Regions from separate parts of the Arthrobacter sp. TB 23 genome, predicted to be linked through region 1. Evidence: predicted binding sites of a transcription regulator. Region 1 holds the regulator's gene; the other holds the start of a gene.
What was found. The regulator HrcA, encoded in region 1, represses chaperone genes, less so after heat shock. The targets are predictions, from matches to a motif close to TTNGCACTCGNNNNNNNCGAGTGCNAA.
Positions count from the first base shown of each region.

Region 2: the regulator HrcA is predicted to act here: its motif matches at 7,115-7,141, upstream of groL (chaperonin GroEL).

Region 1 covers NZ_ALPM01000063.1:100,774-108,045, forward strand. The annotation lists partial or broken gene B384_RS18400 (PhoH family protein) at 1-314, opposite strand, end outside; gene B384_RS0108925 (GerMN domain-containing protein) at 657-1,610, shown strand; gene B384_RS0108930 (16S rRNA (uracil(1498)-N(3))-methyltransferase) at 1,701-2,456, opposite strand; gene dnaJ (molecular chaperone DnaJ) at 2,459-3,586, opposite strand; gene hrcA (heat-inducible transcriptional repressor HrcA) at 3,693-4,706, opposite strand; gene B384_RS0108945 (DUF3097 family protein) at 4,857-5,723, shown strand; gene B384_RS0108950 (DUF4870 domain-containing protein) at 5,811-6,242, shown strand; gene hemW (radical SAM family heme chaperone HemW) at 6,247-7,272, opposite strand, start outside.
Region 2 covers NZ_ALPM01000105.1:1,124-10,148, forward strand. The annotation lists gene B384_RS0114435 (NAD-dependent epimerase/dehydratase family protein) at 246-1,094, opposite strand; gene B384_RS0114440 (aldo/keto reductase family protein) at 1,091-2,095, opposite strand; gene B384_RS0114445 (lipid II:glycine glycyltransferase FemX) at 2,268-3,341, shown strand; gene B384_RS0114450 (threonine/serine ThrE exporter family protein) at 3,391-5,109, shown strand; gene B384_RS0114455 (uracil-DNA glycosylase) at 5,111-5,875, opposite strand; gene B384_RS0114460 (DUF3263 domain-containing protein) at 6,000-6,302, shown strand; gene B384_RS0114465 (LytR C-terminal domain-containing protein) at 6,355-7,011, shown strand; gene groL (chaperonin GroEL) at 7,337-8,974, shown strand.

The DNA.
Region 1 (7,272 bases):
GGACTACTCACCGACTGATCCTTCAACATGGACACCAGCTGTTTGAGAACCTGGGGGTTGACGGTGGTGTTGTTGGCTGCGAGGGTGCGGATCTCGGAGATCAGACGTTCGGTGCGCGCGACGTCGACGGCCGGGCCCGTGATCGACAGCTCATTACCCCGGACGTGAAGATTGACCCCCACGAAAGTGCTCTCGATCAGCCTGAGCGCCTCATCGTTGGTTCCAAGCGCTTGAACCATTTGTTCCGTCGAATCGAAGTGGACCACCTTCGTGTCCAAGCCCACTGCGCTGATGCCAACTGAAGAATCGGTCATATAATCGGCCCTCGCGGCCTTCCATCTCTCCTTGAATCGGTTGGTGACGGCATACCGCCCCTTGACTAATCTTACGTTACGTCCCTGCCCGGCGGCCGTCCCCGGCCGCCGGATTCCGCCGTCGACGGAACCGGAGGTTTTACGGCGTCTCCGCGCGCCCAGGAAGCAGATGATCTCATCTGGGCAACGGCCCGGTTTCAATCCTGTCTCAGTCCGGCGACGACTTGGCTAAACCCCGTTCGGGGCCTGTTGCCATATGCGAAGCTGGAAACGTTGCTTTGAGTGCATTACTCGGCGGCGCACCAATCCGGCCGAGTGGTACAGCGAAAGGACAGGACGCGAATGGAGTGGTCCTTTCAACGCGATGCTGCCCGGCGCCGGCCTGGACGCGCTCTCTCGGTCACCGCGCTAATCGTCCTCGCTGGTCTGGGCCTGGGTGGCTGCACACCGGTCCCCGGCGATGATGCGACGGCCTCGCTTTCTGGACAACCAAACACGTCAGCTGGCCCAGCGTCGGCAGAGCACTCCGCAGTGACGGAATCCGCTACCCTGCGCAACCTGCTCCCCGTCTACTGGATGGGAGACAACGACGGAAGCATCCAGCTCTACCGGGAGTTCCTGGACGGCGGGAACGGTGGTGACCCAATCGCGGCGGCGGTCCAGGCGATGACCGCCAACTCACCAATCGATCCCGACTACTTTGGGTCGTGGTCCCCCGCCGAGTCTGTCAGCGCATCAATCTCCCCCGACAACGTTATTACGGTCGATATCTCGGCCGAGGCCTTCGATGCGCAGCTCGACCAGGGTGCCGCCTATCGTGCCATCCAGCAGCTCGTATACACAGCCACAGCGGCGGCGGCCAACGCGGGCCTGGTCTCGGGCGGTGACCCCAGCCGCGTCGTCGTCCTGGTGGACGGAGCGGCGGGGTTCAATGCTTTCGGCCACATCGAACTCGGTGGCCCGTTGCAGCGGGACTCGGCGTTGATGGCTCCGATCTGGATCATCGAACCCCAGCATGGGGCGGTCCGCGACCAGCCGACGATCACCGTGTCAGGCAGCGGAATGACGGAGAACGCGGTCCTGCACTGGCGGATCGACGAGGTGGTCGGCGATGAGCTGGAATCGTACCGCACTGGAACGGTGGGACTGGACGCCAGCGCCAGTTCCCCCGGACTCTTCGAGTTCACGATCGCCCTGGTGCCCGGTGAATACGAGATCAGCGTCTTCGACCGTCCGCAGGGCGTCCAGGAGAACCGTGAACTCGATACCGACACCAAGCGCGTCACGGTGCAGTAGGCAGCTGAGCCTCCTGCTTTCCTTCCCGGGGCTTGCTATTCCCGGGTGAGCACGGGACCTTATTCCCGGGTGAGCACGGAACTGAACCGGCTACCAGCGGCCCAGCAGTTGGCTCAGGACCGCAAGGGCGGCGGGTCCGGCGGTGGAGGAGCGCAGCACCTGGCCGCCGAGCCTGGCCGGATGCGCACCGTTCGACACGAACAGCTCCAGCTCCTGCCCGCTGATGCCCCCCTCGGGGCCGACCACCACTGCAATGCTGGTGGGCGGGGTGTCGGCCTGTGGCCCAACCAGTGCCCCAACCCCAGTTTCAGCGTCCTCGTGGAGGATCAGAGCGAGGTCCACGCCGGCAAGCCAGGCTGCCAGAGACCCGCTGTCGTGCAATGGCAGCACCTCGGGGAGGGTGGCACGCCGTGACTGTTTGGCGGCTCCCCACACCGTGGATTCCCATTTTCGCTGCCCTTTGAGCGCCTTGTCGGCGCGCCAACGGACAATACTTCGATCCGCCTGCCAGGGAATAACCGCATCGACGCCGAGTTCAGTGGCGGCCTCGACCGCCAGTTCATCCCGGTCCCCCTTGGCCAGTGCCTGCACCAGGATGAGACGGCAGGCGGGGGCCGGCTCGTCAATCACTGTTCGCACCTCGAGGGTGACTTCCTGCCCGGCGCTGGCCGTGACCACGCCGACGATTCTACGCCCGCGGCCGTCGGCGACGTCAATCGTCTCGCCGGCTGCCAGCCGTTTGACGGTCGCCGCGTGCCGGGCCTCGGCCCCGGTGAGGGTGAAACTGGCTCCGGGGAGGACAGCAGCCAGCGCCTCAGGGTCTCCGAAGTAGAGTGCGTTGCTCACCCCTAGAGATTACCCAACCGCTCCCGCAACTTCGCGAACACCCCTGAACCGCTGCTGGCCAGCTGACCCTCAACAAATTCCTCGCCGCGGAGTTCGGCAAGTTTGCGCAGCAGCTCTTCCTGCGCCTGGTCAACGTTGCGCGGAGTCTCGACGTTCAGGTGCACCTTGAGGTCACCACGCCCGTACCCGCGGAGGTGGGTTACGCCAAGTCCGCGAAGAGTCACGATCTCGCCCGACTGCGTGCCTGCTTTGATCCCCAGTTCCTGGTCGCCGTCGAAGGAGGCGAGGTTCACGGTGGTGCCCAGGGCGGCGGCGGTCATCGGCACGCTGAGGGTGACGTGGAGGTCGTCACCCTCACGGAGGAAGGAGGGATCCGGGTTAACCCGGATCTCCACATAGAGGTCGCCCTGCGGTCCGCCGGCCATACCGGCCTCGCCCTGGCCCCCCAGTTGAATGCGGGTGCCGGTCGACACGCCTGCGGGCACCTTGATGGTGAGGCTCCGACGGCTACGCACCCGACCGTCGCCGTTGCATTCGTTACAGGGGTTCGGGATGACTGTGCCGTACCCCTGGCAGGTGCCACACGTGGCACTGGTCATGACCTGGCCCAGAATGGACCGCACCGCACGCTGCACCTGACCCGACCCGCCGCAAATGTCGCAGGTTCGGGGGGAAGTGCCGGGCTGGCAGCAGGACCCGTCGCAGGTGGGACACACTGCTGCGGTATCGACGTCGATCTTTTTGTTGATCCCGAAGACTGCGTCGACCAGGTCGATCCGCACGGCGATCAGGGCGTCCTGGCCGCGACGGGTGCGCGACGGCGGGCCGCTGGCACCACCGCCACCGAAGAATGTTTCGAAGATGTCCTGGAAGGCGAAGCCCGGCCCTGCGTGTCCGCCGCCGAATCCGTTGTCGGTCCCGTTCTCGTTGCCGGTCGTGTCATACACGCGCCGTTTCTGCGGGTCCGAGAGCACCTCGTAGGCACGGGTGACCAATTTGAACTCTTCAGAGGCATCCGGCCCGGAGTTGACGTCCGGGTGCAGCTTTCGCGCGAGCTTGCGGTAGGCCTTCTTGATTTCCTCGCCGCTCGCATCGCGGTTCACACCGAGGACTTCATAGTGATTACTCACTCCTGCACTTCACTTCCTATGTCACTGACCGGTGCAGGGCTTGGTGCCCTGCCGGTATGGGGTCGACTGTTTCTACAACAAGTTCGCTGATGCGGTTACGTCAGGGTTAGTCCGTCAGGATCCGCGATAGGTACCGGGCTACCGCCCGCACCGCCGACATCGACGTCGGGTAGTCCATTCGGGTTGGCCCAAGGACTCCTACCTTGGCCAACGAGTCGGGACCGTATCCGGTGGCAATCACCGAGGCTTCAGCGAGGCCGCCGTGCGGGTTCTCCCGGCCGATCCGCACCGAGACGCCAAACGCATCCTGCTTCATTTCGGAAAGCAGGCGAAGCATTACTACCTGCTCCTCCAGGGCCTCGAGCACCGGCCCGATGCTCAGAGGAAAGTCTACGGTGGATCGGGCCAGGTTGGCTGTACCAGCCATCACAATCCGGTCATCCCGGTTGATGCCAGCCAACTGTTCGAGCGCCCGCGCCAGCACGGTGCCCGCCCTGCGCTGCTGGAACGACAGGGCTCCCACGGCGAGTGCGAGTTCCTGCGGAAGGGACGCCAGCTTGGTGCCGGCGACGGAACCGAGGAAGTGCTGCCGAAGCTCGGCGAGGGATGATTCGGGCACCGGTTCGGGCAGCGGGACAACCCGCTGCTGGACTGTTCCGTTGGTCGCTATGAGCACCACCAGAACCTGGTTGGGCGCCAGTAGGACGAACTCCAGGTGCCGGACGGCTGCGCTACCCAGATGTGGGTATTGGACCACCGCCACCTGATTGGTCAGGTGGGAGAGCAGCCGCACTGTCCGGTCCATGACGTCGTCGAGATCCTCTGCCTCCTCCAGGAGCGCCTGGATGGCGCGCTTTTCGGCAGCAGACAGAGGCTTGACCTCGGAAATCTGGTCGACGAACAGTCGGTAGCCCTTGTCGGTGGGGATGCGACCCGAGCTGGTGTGGGGCGCGGTGATCAGCCCCTCTTCTTCCAGGACAGCCATATCATTACGGATGGTGGCCGATGATACCCCCAGCTGATGCCGCTCCACGAGTGCTTTGGAGCCCACAGGCTCGCGGGAATGCACATAGTCCTCGACGATGGCACGCAACACTTCGAGTCTGCGTGGTTCGCTCACTTTTCACCTCCGCACACGTTTACTGTCTCTTCCGGCAGATCTGGCACTCGACACGCCCAAGTGCCAAGTCTAGTACGTTCGAAGGGATTGTTAGCATTGAAAATCCCTGGCCGGACCGTCCAGCGGCGAGTCGGGAAGTGAGCAACAATTTTGTCCAGTTATGAATGGGGCGCCCAGGACATCTCAGCCCCCCGCCAGGTTTCCCTGCCAAAGGTTCCGGTCAGCCGGGGCCTGGTTCTGGAGGATGTGCGGAGCGGGTACGTTGGCGCGGTGGTCCGGGTGGAGAAATCTGGTGGCATGCACGTCATGGTGCTCGAGGACCGGCGCGGCAGACTCAAGACTTTCCCGCTCGGGTTCGGGTTCCACGTCGACGGCGGGCCCGTTGAGGTGGTGGCACCCGCGCTGGCACCACCAGCGCCAGCCCGCAAGGTGACGGCGTCGGGATCGGTCAAAGTGGAGGGCGCCCGCGCGAGGACCGCCCGGGCCAGCAGGATCTGGGTGGAGGGACAGCACGATGCTGAGCTGATCGAAAAAGTGTGGGGCGACGATCTGCGTCTTGAGGGGATCGTCGTCGAGCCGCTGCACGGCGTTGACGACCTTGCCGGGATGATCCGCACCTTTAGTCCTGGACCGAACCGCCGGCTCGGTATCCTCGTCGACCATCTGGTAGCGGGGTCGAAGGAACAGCGCATCGCCCAGGAAGCCATGAAGGTTCCGGGAGCCGCCGCCAACGTCCTGGTGGTGGGACACCCGTATGTCGATGTGTGGCAGGCAATCAAGCCGGCGGCCGTCGGGCTCACCGCGTGGCCGGTGGTACCACGGGGCCAGGACTGGAAGACCGGAATACTCGCCGGTCTCGGCTGGCCGAACGCCGACAAGGCAGCGGTGGCACATGGCTGGAAGCGGTTGCTGGGGTGCGTCAATAGTTACTCCGACCTTGAGCCGTCGCTGCTCGGGCGGGTCGAAGAAGTGATCGATTTTTTGACCCCTCCCGGAGATTTCGACGCGACAATTTAAGCCCCAGTGCACGTTTGCTGGCGACGAAGTATCCTAGATAGGAAGGCTCCTGATCAAGGCTGCCCCGAAGCAATAGAGGATGTTCAGTTGTCTAACCCCGCCGACCAGCACGGAAACCACGGATCCGAGGACGGCCACGGCCAGCCCCGATCCGCTTTTGAGGGTGCCCCGGCGAATGCCTTGCCTCTGACCGCGACGGAAGACCGGCAGTGGGCAACCCTGTCGCACTTCGGGGGAATCCTCGGTTTCATTCCGTCGCTGCTCATCCTGCTGATTTTCAAGAACCGGGGACCTTTCACCGCCCAGGAAGCGCGGGAGGCGTTCAACTTCACCTTCCCGCCGACGGTGTTGGCGTTCGTGGCCTGGCTGCTCTCCCTCTTGCCAGCGGTCGGCGGCATGTTCGCCGTCGTCAACGCCCTGATCTGGGTGGCAATCGCCGTATCCTCGGTCATTGCCGGGATCCAGGTCAACCGTGGCCGCCCCTACCGGTACGCGTTCAACCTGCGGCTCTTCCGTTAGGAACCTAGTCGGGTAGTAGCCTGCGGACGACCGCGTCGGCGAGCAACCGGCCCTTGCCAGTGAGCGTGATCGTTCCGGCGAAGGCCTCCGCTGCAACGATCAGTTCATCAGCAATCAATCCGGCGACGGCGAGCCGCCCCCCTGGGTGCAGCACCCGGGTTGGTAGACCCTCGCGCAGCCTGGCGCGAAGCATCACGTCCTCGGTGTAGCGGGTCTCCGCGTCCAGGATTTCGCGGCCAGCGGCCGGTGACACTCCGGTTGAGAGGCGCTGGGCGTAGGCGGTCGGGTGCTTCACATTCCACCAGCGCACACCGCCCAGATGCGAGTGCGCGCCGGGACCAGCTCCCCACCAGTCGTCGCCACGCCAGTAGGCAAGATTATGCCTGCACTCGTCCGCAGGTGTGCGGGCCCAGTTGCTTACCTCGTACCATCCGAGTCCGGCGGCTGCCATCGCGCGTTCGGCCAGGGCGTACTTCTCGGCGTGATCGTCGTCGTCGATGTCGGGCACCTCGCCACGGCGGATCCGGGCCGCAAGTTTGGTGCCGTCCTCGATGATCAGTGCGTAGGCAGAGACGTGGTCCGGACCGTAGGACAGCGCCGCGTCAAGGGTCTGCTGCCAGTCGGCTGCGGACTCCCCCGGGGTGCCGTAGATCAGGTCAAGGCTGACGCGCAGCCCGGCTTCCCGCGCCCATTGCACGGCCAGTGGCACCCGTTCGGGCGCATGGGTGCGGTCCAGTACCTTCAGCACGTGCGGAACAGCCGACTGCATCCCGAACGACACCCTGGTGAAACCCGCCTGCGCCAGCACCGCAAGTGACTCGGGCGTGACCGAATCGGGGTTGGCCTCCGTGGTGACTTCAGCGCCTGGCGCGAGCCCCCAGTGCCCGACGGCGGTGCGCAGCACCGTCGCCAGATCGGCTGCGGGGAGGAGGGTGGGAGTGCCGCCGCCGAAGAACACTGTCGATAGCTGGCGTGGCGCGGTGCCGGAAGCGGTCAGGACACCGGCTGCGAGGTCCAGTTCAGCGCTGAC
Region 2 (9,025 bases), on a different contig from region 1:
AGAAGCTGCACTGCTTTTCATACCCCAATTCCATCATCGAGCACCGACAGTATGAGGGGAAAATAGGGGTCCCGGAAAAAACTTTTTCGAAGTTTTTTTGCAGGCTGATTCTTCGCGGCCAGCGTGATGTGTCGAGGTCATAGGGGCCAAGGCTATGCAGGTGAGGCGGGCCCCTCGTAGGTTCCGAAACCCTGAACTCATGAAAAAGCCGCCCGGCGTCGCTGGGCGGCTTTTCACGGGTTCAGCTAGCCGACGTGATCCCGCCAACTGTGCTGAGGATCGAAGCCGAGCACGCTGCGGGCATGATCAATGGACAGCAACGTCTCGTGCTCGCCCACGTCCTTGACCACCTCGACGTCCGGGAACACCTCGGCAGCGAGTGATGCGCTGGAGCGGCTCATCACCGTGTCAGCTGCGGCGATGATGAACGTGTCGAAGCCCGGCCCTGCGTTTTCCAACGCCCGTTGCACGGCCTGCGCGCCGTCGCGACCGTCAATGTACCCCCAGAGATTCCACTTCCGAGCCATAGCGTCGGCATCGAAAGAAGGGAACTTCGCATAATCCTCGGGGTCCATGACGTTCGAGAACCGCAGCGCTGTAATGCTCAACTCGGGATCCCACCGCGTCAGCTGGATCGCCATCTGCTCTTCTAGGTGTTTGACCAGCGAGTAGGTGCTTTCCGGCCGTGCGGTGTACTTCTCGTCGACGGGGATGTAGGGCGGGTCCTCGTCGAAGGGTAGCCCCAGTACGGTCTCGCTGGACGCGTACACAACCTTCTTGATTCCAGCCCGGCGGCAGGCCTGGAACACGTTGTAGGTGGCCGGCATGTTGTTGTGGAAGGTCGCAGCATCTGCGTAGATGCCGGGAGCGGGAATGGCCGCCAGATGAACGACGGCGTCGAAGCCGGTATGTTGATCGTCGACACCCATGAAGGCATCAATGACGTGTCCGTAGTTGGTCAGGTCGATCTTCACGAAGCCAGGACCACGTTCCCCCTGCACGTCCATACCAATAACCTCATGCCCCGCGGCTCTCAGAACCGAGGTGACCGTGCGGCCCAATTTGCCGGTGGCACCGGTTACCGCGAGCCTCATACGGGCCGCTGCTCAGGCGAAACAGTTTTCGCCGGTTCGGTCTCCGCCATCGAACCAACCGCATCGTCAATCTTGGCCATTACAGCAGCGTCGAGGGTCACTCCCGATGCCACAGCATTTGACTTGACCTGCTCAGGCTTCGACGCGCCGATGATCGCTGCAGCAACGTTCTTGTTTTGCAGCACCCAGGCGATAGCCAGTTGTGCCATGGTGAGCCCAACCTCATCGGCGATCGGCTGGAGCTTCTGCACTCCGGTGAGTGTCTCGTCGGACATCCACCGCTCGATCATGTTCGAGCCACCCTTGTCATCGGCGGCCCGCGATCCTTCCTCGGGGGTGCCACCTGGCTGGTACTTGCCGGTCAACACGCCCTGCGCCACCGGTGACCAGACAATCTGGGACAACCCCAGCTCCTCGGACACGGGAACCACTTCCTCCTCAATGACCCGCCACAGCATCGAATACTGAGGCTGGTTGGAGATCAGCTGGAAGCCGAGTTCCTTGGCCAGCGCATGCCCGGCGCGGATCTGGCGCGCATCCCATTCGCTGACACCGATGTACAGGGCCTTGCCCTGGCGAACGATGTCCGCGAACGCCTGCATCGTCTCTTCCAGCGGCGTCTGGTAGTCGTAACGGTGCGCCTGGTACAAGTCCACATAGTCGGTCTGCAGGCGCTCCAGCGAACCGTTGATTGACTCCATGATGTGCTTACGGGAGAGCCCGACGTCGTTTGGCCCCTTCGGCCCGGTGGGCCCCCACACCTTGGTGAAGATCTCCAGGGACTGGCGCCGCTCGCCCTTCAGGGCTTCGCCGAGCACCGTTTCGGCGGCGGTGTTGGCGTACACATCTGCCGTGTCGAAACTGGTGATGCCCACATCCAGGGCCGCGCGCACACACTGGGTGGCGACGTCGTTCTCCACCTGCGAGCCGTGGGTCAACCAGTTGCCGTAGGTGATTTCCGAGATCTTGAATCCACTGTTTCCGAGGTATCGATAGTCCATACATTCGATGCTAGGGCACCACTCGAGAAATGAGGTGGATCACACTGCAGTGTCGTTGCCTAAGGTGACGATTTGCGGCGCGGTGGCCAGACAGTAGCGAAGCTGACCGAGGCAAACAGGGCCAACCGGTACACTGAATTGTCTTTGTTTCACCACCACTGATTGAGGGATTTTGGTTAAGTTCACCGCGCGTCTAGCCACGGCCGAGGAGCGGGACAACTGGGACGCGTTGGTGACGTCGAACCCTAACGGGGGAAACATGCTCCAGTCGGCATCCTTCGCCGATGTGAAGTCTCAGCACGGCTGGACTCCCCGGTTCCTGGTCTTTGAAAGCGCCGAGTACACCACCTACAACCTGGTGATCGAAAAGCGGCTGCCTCTGCTGGGCGCCCTCTGGTATCTCATCAAGGGCCCTGACGTTGCCGATCCTGCCCATGTGCCGGCGGTGCTTGACGCTTGCCGGGAACTGGTCCGTACCGGGCGTCACAACGTGTTCGCAGTGAAGGTGGAGCCCGACATCCCTGCCGACCACGACGTCGACCGGCTGTTTCTCAACGCGGGCCTGATCAAAACGTTCGATCTGCAGCCCAACGACCACACTGCGATCCTGGACACTACCCCCGAGCCGAACCAACTGCTGCGCAACCTGCATTCGCGCGGCCGCAACGCTGTACGTCGTGCCAGCCGTGAAGGCGTCGAAGTGCGCCGGATGGAACCCACTGACGAAAACTTTCGCCAGATGTACCAGCTGATGGCCCACATCGAGGATCGATCGGCCGCCAAGCTCCGCTCGTACCAGTACTACAGCCGGTTTTGGCGGAACTTCGCCGACGCCGGCCAGGGCCGCCTGTACTTCGTCTACGAAGATGGCAAACCCGCCGTTGGCGCGTTCGTCATCAACTACGGGCTCAAAGGCACTTACAAGGACGGCGGATCCAAGCCCAAACGATCCCAGTATGGTGACTCCCATTTGGTGCAGTGGCAGGCGATCACTGACCTCAAGGAAGAGTTCGGGATAGTTGAATACGATTTCTGCGGCACTCCGCCCAGCGACCGGCTCAAGGACCCCACCCATCAGCACCATGGGTTGGGTCTGTTCAAGACCAGCTTCACCAAGACTGTGACGGACTTCGTCGGCTGTTATGACCTACCGCTCAGCGCGTGGAAGTATCGACTCTGGAACGTGATCGGCGAGAAGGTCGCTCGACAAATCTACTGGCGCCGACACCAGCAACCGTTCTACTAAACAAACACTCCCGCTCCCTGCGGGCGCACCGGATGAAGGGGTGAATTCCATGGGAGAGAAGACCGAGGCCGACGACGGCCGCAACCCCAACACCAACCCTGCGCCGGTAGCCGAACAGCTGCCGATCGTTCCCACCGCGGGGACCCCGGCCAGCGTTGCCCAGCCCGCAGCACGTCCGGTTCATTCGCTGCCCGGCACCCCTGGGGGCCCGGGATACGCAGGCCGCTCCGGATCGGCCGGCAAGCCTGGCAGGTCTTCCGGAGCCAAGCCCAAGTCCCGCCCACGTCCGGCAAATAACAAGCCGGATCGCAGGACCTACTCGACGCCCACCGATGCGCTGCCGACCACGCCCCGTTCGGTGCGCCCCGACCGCTCGAATGCCGCAGCCAGGAAGGTACTCCGCCGACTGGTGCAGGGGGAGACTCCGCCCACCCAGGCGATGAGCATCGTTGAACGGCTGGCTGGCAGCCCCTATGCGAATCCCACCATCCAGGTTTCCGGGCCGGACATCAACGCGCGAAGAACCCTCGATTTCGCGCTGAGCCTGGCCGAAACGATGTTCCGGTACGGCGCCGGCGCCCTTGAGGTCGAAACCAGCATCATCGCGGTCACCGCAGCCTTTGGGCTGGACAACATCGAAGTGGACATCACCAACCAGTCGGTCATCCTGAACTATTCGGCCAAGGACCAGACCCCAGTCACCGTGCTGCGGGTGGTTCGTTCCTGGACCAATAACTACGCCGGCCTGCTGAAGGTGCATCAGTTGGTGACCGACGTCGTCAACGGCGGAACCTCGCGGATCGAAGCTGCGGCTCGGCTCGACGAGATCACCCACAAGCCGAAACCCTTTCCCCGGTGGATGGTGACGGCTGCCTTCGGTGTCTTCGGGGCTGCCATCGTGAGTTTCATTGGTGGCGGACCGTTGGAGTCGCTGATCAGCTTTGCCAGCTGCATCGGCGTCGACCTCCTCTTGCGTCAGTTGGGGAAGTGGCGGGTTCCTGAGTTCTTCTCGGTAGCTACAGCCTCGGGTATGGTCACGATCATCGCGATGTTTTTCTGGTGGCTCGATATCGGCATTGCGCCGTCGTTCGTGGTGGTGGGCGGAATCCTGCTACTGCTGCCGACTGGCCGGCTCGTCTCCGCAACCCAGGACGCGATCAACGGATTCCCGGTCACCGCGGCGGGCAGGTATCTATCAGCGTTCCTCGTGTTTGCCGCGATCATCTCCGGGATCGCCGTCGCGTTGGTCGTTGGCGCACTGGTGGGGGTGCCAGAGCTGGCGCTGACGACCGAAGGGTCAATGTATCCGCTGCCGGTGGCGGCAGCCCTGGTGCTGATCGCCGTCGCCATGATCGGAGTCGCAGAACAGACCGACATGAAACTCCTGCTCCCCACGGCCCTGATCGGTGTCACCGGTTTCCTGCTGTACTCGCTGGTGGTCAGCCTGGGCGTGGGCTACCGCCTAGCCCCGGCGATTGCCGCAGTGCTGATCGGGATGCTCGCGAGAATGGTGGCGTTGCGGATGGGCGCGCCCCAGTTGGTCGTGGCAGTTCCGGCGGTCATGTTCCTCTACCCGGGCCTGATGGTGTTCAGGTCGATGTACGGCTTGACGATCGAAACCGAGCTGATTGGGGCTGGCACCAACAGCCTGTTCAATGCGTTGACGATCATTCTTGCCATTGCCGGCGGCGTGGTGCTGGGTGACAACCTCGCCCGTCCGCTGACCAAGGGAGTCAGTAGTAACGAACGCCGGAACCGGCGCCGGTAAGTCAGCGCAACTGCCAGTCCACCGGTTCGGCGCCCTGCTCCGCCAGGAACTTGTTGACCCGGGTGAAGGGCCGGCTGCCGAAGAACCCTCGCGACGCCGACAGCGGGCTCGGGTGCACTGACTCGATCACCGGAGTGCTGCCGAGCAGCGGCTTGATCTGCTGGGCGTCCCTGCCCCACAGCACCGCAACCAGAGGTAGGTTTCTGGCCACCAGGGCTTCCACCGCTGCATCGGTCACTACGTCCCAGCCCAGTCTGCGGTGTGACGCCGCGCCGCCGGCCCGCACCGTCAGGACCCGGTTCAGCAGCAACACTCCCTGCTCGGCCCACCCCGACAGGTCGCCGTGCGCAGGAACCGACGTGCCGGTGTCGGCAGCGAGTTCCCGATAGATATTGGCGAGGCTCCGTGGAAGCGGCCGGGTGCTTCCCGCTACCGAGAAGGACAGCCCGACGGCGTGCCCCGGCGTCGGGTACGGGTCCTGACCCAGGATCAACACCTTGACCTGATCCATCGGGTAACTGAACGCCCGGAGGATGTGCTCGGCTGGCGGCAGGATCTCGTGTCCGCCGTCGACTTCCGTGCGGAGCCGATCGGCGAGCAGGTGCAGTTGCGGCTCGATCGGCGCCAGCGCAGCAGCCCAGGACGGATGGACGACGTCGGCCACCGGAACGGGGGCGGCGAACGGGAATTCCGAGCCGTCCAGAATCGGGGACGCCGTGGGGGAGGGGGCTGGCTCAGGGAAGAGGGCGCTCTGGTATTCGGACACCCTCCCATCCTTGTGCCCGAGCCCGCCAAATGACAACCGTGTTATTCCCAATTACCATGAAGGTCAACGGCAGCGTTCCACTAAGCTGCCTTCAACTAAGGGGCGATAGGCAGTGACTGATGCGGTGCGCGCTGACAGTGCGGTACACCCTGATCCGGAGGGTCACCGTCAGGCGTCTGTGCTGGGAGACCGCGAGCAGCAAATGCTCGCCCTTGAACGCCAGTGGTGGAAGTACTCAGGGGCCAAGGAACAAGCCATCCGCGAACTGTTCGACCTGTCGGCTACCCACTACTACCAAATCCTCAACGCCATGATCGACACCGAGGCAGCATTGGCTCACGATCCGATGCTGGTCAAGCGACTGCGTAGACTACGTACATCGCGTCAGCGCGCGCGCTCAGCCCGCCGCCTCGGCGCTGACATCTGAACGCTCCCGGCGAACCCTTTACAGCGCCAAAACCCAAGGATGACGCATAACTATGAGCCAGTACCCCCGGGACGAGTTCGACAAGATCCCTGAATCCGCATCGCGGCAGGGCGTTCACCGGGAAAGACTGGTTCCTCCGCGGTCCAGTGGGCTGGCGTTGAAAATCCTGGTTGGGGTACTCGCGCTCGCCGTCGGGCTGGCCGCCTACTTTATTCTTCCCCGTCTTGGCATTGGCCAGACGGAGTCATCCGCCAGCCAGACCACCACCGCGCCGGTCTCCGAGACCACCTCGAACGCGTCGCCTGCCCCGGCCGACGACGACGCTTCCGAGCCCGAGCCGACCCCGTCCAATCCGGCGACCCAAGCCCCAACGGGGGCTCCCGCTGATGAGCCCACCGAGGCTGAACCCACTCCCAGCGAGGAACCGGCAGCGATCGACCGGGCCCAGGCAGTAAACGTCTACAACTCAACGGGCATCGGCGGATTGGCCAGTTCGGCAGCCGGCCGGGTCACGGCTGGTGGCTGGACTGTGGGCCAGATCGCAGACTGGGGTGGAGCGCCGCCCCAGACCTCAGTGATCTTCTACAACAACGCCTCCCAGCTGGCGGCGGCACAGGAAGTAGCTGGCATCCTCGGCATCCCAACCCTGGTCGAAACCACCGAAGTGTCTTCGAGCATCACAGTGGTTGTCGGCCCCGGATTCCAATAGGCATTGAGTAGGAAGCACGGTTCCGCGACGCACGAGTGGTCCGTGGTGCCATTTATGACTCAGTGGTGTACGGCGTCACCCGTGCCCAGTGGGAGGGTCTTCACTTGCACTCAGGCAGCCAGAGTGCTAATTATTGAGTTAGCACTCTAAGCCGCTGACTGCTAATTGTTGGCGGGGTTGGATGTGACAAGCACACCACTGTGGTGAGGGTCGTGGCGGGACGTAAAGAGATCGTCCTGCTGATACCCGTCCGTCGCGGGCACCGCAGCCGGTGAGCATAAGTTTGCTGATAAGCAGTACTGTCCCCGAAAGGACCTAAGCCACTATGGCCAAGATCATTTCTTTTGATGAAGAGGCACGCCGCGGCCTTGAGCGCGGACTCAACATCCTCGCCGACGCCGTCAAGGTAACGCTGGGCCCACGTGGCCGCAACGTCGTCCTGGAAAAGAAGTGGGGCGCCCCCACGATCACCAACGATGGTGTATCCATCGCCAAGGAGATCGAACTGGACGACCCGTTCGAAAAGATCGGCGCAGAGCTGGTTAAGGAAGTCGCCAAAAAGACTGACGACGTCGCCGGCGACGGTACCACCACCGCCACCGTCCTTGCACAGGCACTGGTCAAGGAAGGCCTGCGGAACGTTGCTGCTGGCGCCGATCCACTGAGCCTGAAGCGCGGCATCGAGAAGGCTGTTGAAGCCGTCACACGCGAGCTGCTGGCTTCCGCCAAGGAAATCGAAACCAAGGAAGAGATCGCTGCAACGGCTTCCATCTCTGCTGGTGACCAGCAAATCGGCGATCTGATCGCTGAAGCGCTGGACAAGGTCGGCAAAGAAGGCGTTATCACCGTTGAAGAATCCAACACCTTCGGCCTTGAGCTCGAGCTCACCGAGGGCATGCGGTTCGACAAGGGCTACATCTCCGGCTACTTCGTTACCGACGCAGAGCGCCAGGAAACGGTACTTGAAGATCCGTACATCCTGATCGTCAACTCCAAGATCTCCAACGTCAAGGACCTCGTAGCGGTTCTTGAGAAGGTCATGCAGTCAGGCAAGCCCCTGCTGATCATCGCCGAAGACATCGAAGGCGAAGCGCTGGCTACCCTGGTGGTCAACAAGATCCGTGGCACGTTCAAGTCGGTAGCCGTCAAGGCTCCAGGTTTCGGTGACCGCCGCAAGGCCCAGCTGGCTGACATCGCCATCCTCACCGGTGGCCAGGTTATCGCCGAAGAAGTTGGCCTCAAGCTTGAGAACGCCACCCTCGACCTCCTGGGTAGCGCACGCAAGGTTGTTGTCACCAAGGACGAGACCACCATCGTCGAAGGTGCAGGCAACGCCGAAGAGATCGCCGGACGCGTCAGCCAGATCCGCGCCGAGATCGAGAACTCCGACTCCGACTACGACCGCGAGAAGCTGCAGGAACGTCTAGCCAAGCTGGCCGGCGGCGTTGCAGTCATCAAGGCCGGAGCTGCAACCGAGGTTGAGCTCAAGGAGCGCAAGCACCGCATTGAGGACGCAGTCCGCAACGCCAAGGCAGCAGTCGAAGAGGGAATCGTCGCCGGTGGCGGCGTTGCTCTCATCCAGGCCGGCGCCAAGGCTTTCGCATCACTGCAGCTCGAAGGCGACGAGGCAACCGGCGCGAACATAGTTCGCGTTGCCATCGACGCTCCTCTGAAGCAGATCGCCTTCAACGCCGGCCTTGAGCCAGGCGTCGTTGTCGACAAGGTCCGCGGACTGCCTGCAGGCCACGGCCTGAACGCAGCAACCGGCGTGTACGAAGACCTGCTGGCAGCCGGAGTCAACGACCCCGTAAAGGTCACCCGCTCTGCACTGCAGAACGCGGCATCCATCGCTGGTCTGTTCCTCACCACCGAAGCCGTAGTAGCTGACAAGCCTGAAAAGGCTCCAGCCGGCGGCGGCGGCGGCGACGAAATGGGCGGCATGGGCGGTATGGGCGGCTTCTAGTCCCCACCGGCGAGGTGTCACCACCTCGCCTTGCTGAATCTGGAAGGACGG